Regions from separate parts of the Streptomyces sp. M41 genome, predicted to be linked through region 1. Evidence: riboswitches for the same ligand, from Rfam matches in the RefSeq annotation. Region 1 holds a riboswitch; the other holds the start of a gene.

What was found. Region 1 has a riboswitch for S-adenosylmethionine ahead of ACHBTE_RS33525 (aminotransferase class V-fold PLP-dependent enzyme). Riboswitches for the same ligand answer to the same signal wherever they lie in the genome.
Region 2: linked by a shared signal. The riboswitch ahead of thrC (threonine synthase) and the one ahead of ACHBTE_RS33525 (aminotransferase class V-fold PLP-dependent enzyme) in region 1 are both predicted to bind S-adenosylmethionine.

Annotation. Positions count from the first base shown of each region.
Region 1 covers NZ_JBIMKE010000043.1:18,328-22,106, forward strand. The annotation lists gene trpD (anthranilate phosphoribosyltransferase) at 1-2, shown strand, start outside; gene ACHBTE_RS33520 (undecaprenyl diphosphate synthase family protein) at 990-1,664, shown strand; SAM riboswitch class IV at 1,912-2,028, shown strand; gene ACHBTE_RS33525 (aminotransferase class V-fold PLP-dependent enzyme) at 2,173-3,540, shown strand; gene ACHBTE_RS33530 (hypothetical protein) at 3,495-3,719, opposite strand; partial or broken gene ACHBTE_RS33535 (glycerate kinase) at 3,739-3,779, opposite strand, start outside.
Region 2 covers NZ_JBIMKE010000014.1:89,580-93,358, reverse strand. The annotation lists gene ACHBTE_RS19055 (cold-shock protein) at 78-281, opposite strand; gene ACHBTE_RS19050 (MoaD/ThiS family protein) at 757-1,032, opposite strand; gene thrC (threonine synthase) at 1,029-2,315, opposite strand; SAM riboswitch class I at 2,334-2,489, opposite strand; gene ACHBTE_RS19040 (glucosyl-3-phosphoglycerate synthase) at 2,621-3,565, shown strand; gene ACHBTE_RS19035 (trehalose-6-phosphate synthase) at 3,676-3,779, shown strand, end outside.

The DNA of each region.
Region 1 (3,779 bases):
AGGCGTGTTGCACCCTGGCCCCGCACGGTCCGCGGTCCGGGTTCTTCTGGAACGCGTTCGTGCCGGAACGCGTTCGGCAGGGTCATTCATTGGCGAAGTCATGAGCGGTCATGCAGGCCCAAGTCCGGTGTCGCCACTTCCCATGCCCGTATGCCGGTATGCCCGGTCATGCCGGGGCGGTGCTGCCGTCGCCAAAAAATACTGGCGTGACGGACGGGGGAATGTATATGCTAATGTCATGTGCATTCCCTCGTGGGATTCGTGTGCTCTTGCTCGGGCTGGAGTGCCGGTCCGGACGGGGACAGCAGAGGGATGACGGGGGTCATTAATGCGGACGGTACTCAGTCATGAGCCAGGAGCCCTGGACCGGGGCTCCGGTCGTTGCGGCCCGGGATTGTGACCGGGGTGACTGCACAGGTGGTCAAACCCCTGGTGTCGGTCAGCTTATCCGAGAGTGCGCGGCCATCGGCTTCCATGCCGCCGCGGAAATCAAGCAGGGAAACCAGCAGGGCATCACGTACCTCCCTGTTCCATGAAGTGTGCGTAAGTAATGGGCATCCGGGTCCGAATTCCGTCAGGCCGGAACGCACCCTGGCCCCGCACCGCAGCTCTTCCTTTTCCGGAGATGCGTGTGCCTTCGTCACCGGGCATCAGCTCCAGGTCCATGTCCAGGTCCATGTCCATGTCCACGGGCAGCTGCTCCGCTCCTCCTCTCGCCTTCGGCGTTCCGGCCGCTCATCGGGCTGCCCTGAAGTTCGGCGGCGCAGACGCACGCGCTCGGCGGCTGTGGCGGACCTGTGTCCGACATCCGGCCCGGCCGGCGGGCGCGGCGCGAACAGAACACGGCGATAACTCGGCGACTCGGGCAGTTCACCGCCCGGGATTCTGACGCCGCCGCCTCTCATCCCCTTGCGGTTTTTTCCTCCCTCACGATGTCGATGCACAAGCGCGCCCTTTCGCGTACAGCGCATTCAGCAAAGGAGAATACGGTGACCAATCTGATGCTTCTTCCGGACGGCATGCGCCGCTGGTCCATCGAGAACGGCGTCTCCCTCGACGAGGGCTACAAGGCGATGGCGGACAAGCTCGTCGAGTTCATAGGCTGGGCCAGAGAGGAAGGCATCACGACTCTCTACATCACGACGTCCTCCGCCGCGAACTTCGAGCGCCCCGAGTCCGCCGTGACCACTTTCCTGGACGCCTTCGACGACCTGGCACAACGCGTCCATGGCACCTGCAACTTCGACTTCTCCGGGTCCCTCGACCTCGTGCCCGCCCGGTACCTCGAATCGCTGGAAAAGCTGCGGGACTCCTCCGACAAGGAGTCGGAGTTCACGCTGCACTACATCATGGGGATGTCCCTCTCCCGTGAGGTCATCGGCATCTTCAACAAGCTCAACGGCAAGATCCCGGAGATGACCGAGGAAATCCTCGCCGGCCACGCGTACGTCCCGCAGCACGTCGACTTCCTCATCCGCACCGGCGGCGCCGTCCGCATGTCGTCGTTCTTCCCCCTGATGTCGCCGTACGCCGAGCTGTACTTCTCGCCGCTGCTGTTCCCCGACATCACCCGGGCCGACTTCGACACCGCGATGAAGGACCTCCAGCAGCGGGAGCGCCGCTACGGCCGCTACCCCACCGGCGCCGCGTCCGAAGCGCGCTGACCGGATTCGGCCGGACGCCTCGACCGGCCCTGTGACGGACGATCCGCACGACCTGCGCGCGTGCCGGGCCCAGCCGGGCCGGTACCGGGCAGGTCGGCGGTCCGCCGGACGGGTGCCGATGAAGCACCGACCGGCGCCGATGAATCCTCGGTCCACTCGACGGGCGTGCGCCCCCTGTTGGCGGGGACGTCCCGGTATGCGGACGCGAGTTGCGGCGCGGCGATCAGTCCGCGTACCTTCCTGTGCAGGTCATGAGTGACAGTCATGAGGCCCCGGCCGACTGTCCGGCAACCCTCCGTCCGTGGCGGGGTGCCCCGGGTGAAGACCAGGCCGTAGGCAGTGAGGTCTACGGCAAGCGCGGACCCCTCGAACGCTTGGCACAAGCGTGAGGCCAGGGGTCCTGGTCGTCGAGGAGTCTCTCGTGAGCAAGCGAATGCGATAGGGCCGCCGAGCCCCGCCTCCGCACACCCTTTTTCACTTCCCCCCTTCCTCTCACGGGAGCTCCGCCATGTCCGTCTCCGCCGCTACCCTCGACCAGTCCGTTTGTTCCCCCCTGCCCGTTCTGGGCCGTGATGTGACCGTCCCGCTCGTCACCGGCGGCGAGGTCACCTACGCCGCGCTCGACTACGCCGCCAGCGCCCCCGCGCTCCAGCGCGTATGGGACGACGTGGCGGCCTACGCCCCGTACTACGGCAGCGTCCACCGCGGCGCCGGGTACCTCTCGCAGCTCTCCACCGACCTGTTCGAGAACGCCCGCCGGACGGTGGCCGAATTCCTCGACTGCCGGGAGACCGACCAGGTCGTCTTCACCCGGTCCACCACCGACTCGCTCAACCTCCTCGCCGCCGCCCTCCCGGCCGACTGCCAGGTCTTCGTCTTCGAGACCGAGCACCACGCCTCCCTGCTGCCCTGGCGCGACACCCGCGTCACCTACCTCGACGCCCCCCGCACCCCCCGCCAGGCCGTCGAGACCCTGGAGCGCGCCCTCGCCGACCGGGAGCCGTACGGCCCGGCCCTGGTCTGCGTCACCGGCGCCTCCAACGTCACCGGTGAGCTGTGGCCGGTCCGCGAGCTGGCCGCCGCCGCCCACGCGCACGGCGCCCGGATCGTGCTGGACGCCGCCCAGCTGGCCCCGCACCACCCCGTGAGCGTCCGTGACCTGGACGTCGACTGGGTCGCCTTCTCCGGCCACAAGCTGTACGCCCCGTTCGGCTCCGGAGTCCTCGCCGGCCGCGCCGACTGGCTGCGCGAGGCGGAGCCCTACCTCGCGGGCGGCGGCGCCAGCCGAACCGTCACCCGCCGCGAGGACGGGGGAGTGGACGTGCGGTGGCACGAGAGCGCCGCCCGGCACGAGGCCGGCTCCCCGAACGTCATCGGCGCCTACTCCATCGCCTCCGCCTGCAAGGCCCTCACCGAGGCCGGGTTCGAGGACCTCGTCGCCCGCGAGCGGTACCTGATCGAGAAGGTCCGCGCGGGCCTCGCCGAGGTCCCCGAGGTCCGCGTTCTGTCCCTCTTCGGCGACGACGCTCCGCGCGTCGGGGTGCTCTCCTTCGTCGTCGCGGGCTGGAACAGCTCGCACTTCGCCGCCGCCCTGTCCGCCGAGTACGGCATCGGGGTACGGGACGGTCTGTTCTGCGCCCACCCCCTCGTCCGCACCCTGCTGGGCAGCGACCCGCAGACGCAGGGCGAGTGCGGCGCCCCCGAGGCCGCTCCGGGCGAGAAGTCCCTCAACGCCATCCGCGTGAGCTTCGGCGCGGGCACCCCGGACGAGCACGTCGAACGGTTCGTACGAGCGGTGAAGGAGCTCGTCACCGACGGAGCGCGGTGGAACTACCGTACGGAGGACGGGCGTTGCGTGCCCGACACGACGGCGTGAGCCTGCGGCTGCGACGCCCGGGCCTCAGGCTGCGACGCCTCGCCGCGGGCCTGGTGCTCCGCCCCGGCGCCCGGCAGCACCAGCGGTAGGCGTGTGCCGAGCGCGATCATCCGCAGGGCGCGCTCGGTGGCGTCCGTGAGCCGTTCGCCCGCCCGGTCCAGCGCCTCGGCCGGCGGCATCGGCGCGGGCGCGATCGCGTGACAGGCGTCCCCACCCCCGCAACGTCCTGCGCGCCCTCG
Region 2 (3,779 bases), on a different contig from region 1:
GCATGACGAAGGGCCCGCACCCCTCGAGGTGCGGGCCCTTCGAAGAAGAACGTCGCTGCAGTCAGTCGGCGCGTGCTTCAGCCGGCCACGCGGACCATGTCCGCCTGCGGCCCCTTCTGGCCCTGCGAGATCTCGAACTCGACCCGCTGACCTTCTTCCAGGGTGCGGTAGCCGTCCATCTGGATCGCGCTGTAGTGGACGAAAACATCCGCACCACCGTCGACCGCGATGAAGCCGTACCCCTTCTCCGCGTTGAACCACTTGACGGTGCCCTGAGCCATGCCTAACTCCCCTATTACTGGCCCTTGCACAGATCCACACTTCGCGGATCCGGGTCAGACCTCGCCCCCCAATCGGTCGGGGGCGTGCGCCGGAACGCGTCGACCGCGGCTGAATGTATCTGCCCAACTGCCGTCTGCAACAGGTCAATCGGACGAGAAATCCGGGCACGACCGGTCGGGAATGTGGGGAAAATTCCGCTGACTTCAGGTCAAGTCGGGCCAGGCAAACGGAACAAAAGCCGCATAAAACCCGCACACTTTGGCTACTTCTTGTCGGGCGGGCGGCAGAAATCAAGGGCCGCCAACCCGTGGATCGGCGGCGAGTTCCCCAACTGTACCTCGCTCAACCACACAGAATTGCCCCCTCCGCTTCTCTCACGGAGGGGGCAATTCGATGAACTCTCGGTAATTGGCGTTACCGACGGTAATGATCGGTCATTCGGTCAGGCTCCGGTCGACCCCGGGCCGACCCGGTTCAGCCGCCGGCGACGGCCGGGATGATGGAAACGCCGGCGCCGTCCGGGGTCGCGGTCTGAAGCCCCTGCTCGAAGCGCACATCGTCGTCGTTGACGTACACATTCACGAAGCGCCGCAGCTTGCCCTGGTCGTCGAGGACCCGGGCGGCGATGCCGGTGTGGTTCTTCTCCAGATCGGCGATGACCTCGCCGAGGTCGGCGCCCTCGGCGGTCACTTCGGCCTGACCGCCGGTGTAGGTGCGCAGGATGGTGGGGATGCGGACGGTCACGCTCATGCGAGGCCAGCCTCTCGGAAGGAGTCCAGGTTCGGGCGGATGGTGGCGGTGAGGCCGGTACCGGCCACCGCGTCGAGGGTCTTCAGGCCGTCGCCGGTGTTCAGTACGACGGTCGTCAGGTTCGGGTCGAGCAGCCCGTTCTCGATCAGCTTCCTGGTCACGCCGACGGTGACACCGCCGGCGGTCTCCGCGAAGATGCCCTCGGTCCGGGCGAGGACCTTGATCGCGTCGACGACCTGCTCATCGGTGACGTCCTCCACCGCACCACCGGTACGGCGGGCGATGTCCAGGACATAGGGGCCGTCCGCCGGGTTGCCGATCGCCAGCGACTTGGCGATGGTGTTCGGCTTCTGCGGGCGGACCACGTCGTGTCCGGCCTTGAACGCCGTCGACACCGGCGAGCAGCCCTCGGCCTGCGCACCGAAGATCTTGTACGGCTTGTCCTCGACCAGCCCGAGCTTGATCAGCTCCTGCAGACCCTTGTCGATCTTCGTGAGCTGGGAGCCGGAGGCGATCGGCACGACCAGCTGGTCCGGGAGCCGCCAGCCGAGCTGCTCGCAGATCTCGTACGCCAGGGTCTTGGAGCCCTCGGCGTAGTACGGCCGCAGGTTGACGTTGACGAAGCCCCAGCCCTCGCCGGCCGGGTCGCCGATCAGCTCGGAGCAGAATCGGTTCACGTCGTCGTAGTTGCCCTCGATGCCGACGAGCTCGCCGCCGTAGACCGCGGCCATGACGACCTTGCCCTGCTCCAGGTCGTGCGGGATGAACACGCAGGACCGGAAGCCGGCGCGGGCGGCGGCGGCGCCCACCGCGCCGGCGAGGTTGCCGGTGGAGGAGCAGGAGAGGGTGGTGAAGCCGAAGGCGCGGGCGGCCTCCAGGGCCTGGGCCACGACCCGGTCCTTGAAGGAGTGCGTGGGGTTGCCGGAGTCGTCCTTGACGAACAGCTTTCCGGCGGCGACGCCGAGCTCGGCCGCGAGGTTGTCGGCCTGGACGAGCTTGGTCCAGCCCGGGTTGATGTTCGGCTTGGTCGCCACGTCCGCGGGGACGGGCAGCAACGGCGCATAGCGCCAGATGTTCGCGGGGCCCGCTTCGATCCGCCCGCGGAGCTCCTCGGTGTCGTAGGCCGAGAAGTCGTAGGCGATCTCCAGCGGGCCGAAACACTCCTCGCACGCGAAGACCGGTCCGAGGGGTACCCGGTGACCGCACTCGCGGCAGGACAGCGCCGCGGCGGGGCCGAGGTCTACGGTGGATCCGGTGGTGCTTGCAACAGTCTGCACAGCCATGTGAGGCGAGGCCCTTTCTCCTCATCTTCCTCACGACGCACTTCGCCGTGAGACGGATTTGGCACCTTCCCTAGCCGGGAGCCTCGCGAAGTGGTCGCCAGTGACCTACGAGTACCGACTGGAGGGTTGCCGGGGCTTCATCGGGCCGTTTCCCTCTGCCCCTCTGGATGAGCTGTATGCGGTTGTCGTCCGCGGCGACCCTGGACATGCGATGGTCATCCGCGTTGTTCAAGACTGTAACCGACGGCCAGGACAGTTGAGATAGTCGTCCGAACCGCGAGACAACAGTGAGGAGCCGAGCGACCGTGCTGGAAGAAGTCGAACGCTGGCTGAGCACCCGCTCCTGGTCCGTGACCGATCGCCCGCTGCACCGGATACTCGCCGCGAAGCAGCGTTCGGGCCAGTCGGTGTCCGTCGTGCTGCCGGCGCTCGACGAGGAGGAGACCGTCGGCGAGATCGTCGAGGTCATCCGCCACGACCTGGTGCGGCAGGTCCCGCTGGTCGACGAGATCGTCGTCGTCGACTCCGGGTCCACCGACCGCACCTCCGAGGTGGCCGCGGCGGCCGGCGCGACCGTGGTGCACCGCGACGAGATTTTGCCGCGGATCCCGGCCGTGCCCGGCAAGGGCGAGGTGCTCTGGCGCTCCCTGCTCGTCACCCGTGGGGATGTCGTCTGTTTCATCGACGCCGACCTGAAAGAGTTCTCCTCGGACTTCGTCTCCGGCATCGTCGGCCCGCTGCTCACCGACCCGGGCGTGGACCTGGTCAAGGCGATGTACGACCGTCCGCTCGGGACCGCCGCCGGACAGGGCGGCCGGGTCACCGAGCTGATGGCGCGCCCGCTGCTGAACATGCACTGGCCGCAGCTGGCCGGTTTCGTGCAGCCGCTGGGCGGCGAGTACGCGGCCCGCCGGTCGCTGCTGGAGCAGCTGCCGTTCCCCGTCGGGTACGGCGTCGAGCTGGGCATGCTGGTCGACGCCCTGCATCTGGTGGGCCTGGACGCTCTGGCCCAGGTGGACGTGGGGGTACGCAAGCACCGCCACCAGGACGGGCAGGCGCTGGGCCGGATGTCCGCGGCGATCTACCGCACGGCCCAGCTCCGGCTGGCCCGCGGGCATCTCGTACGGCCCTGTCTGACCCAGTTCGAGCGGGGCGAGGACGGGTTCGAGCCGCGCACGTACTCCGTGGACACCGAGGAGCGCCCGCCGATGGTGGAGATCGCCGAGTACGCGGCGCGCCGGGTCGCCTAGGAGATCATGCGGGGCCGGTCGCGTAAACGTCTGATACCGGCCGTATACGGACCGACCACTGAGCGGATCCGCACGTTTGAGCGTTTCCGGGCCGGGCTAGGTTGAGGCGTATGGCTTCCACGCAGGGTGCGCAGGGCGCTGCCAAGGTGCTGGTCGCGTCGAACCGCGGCCCGGTCTCGTACACGGTGGGCACGGACGGTTCGCTGAACGCCAG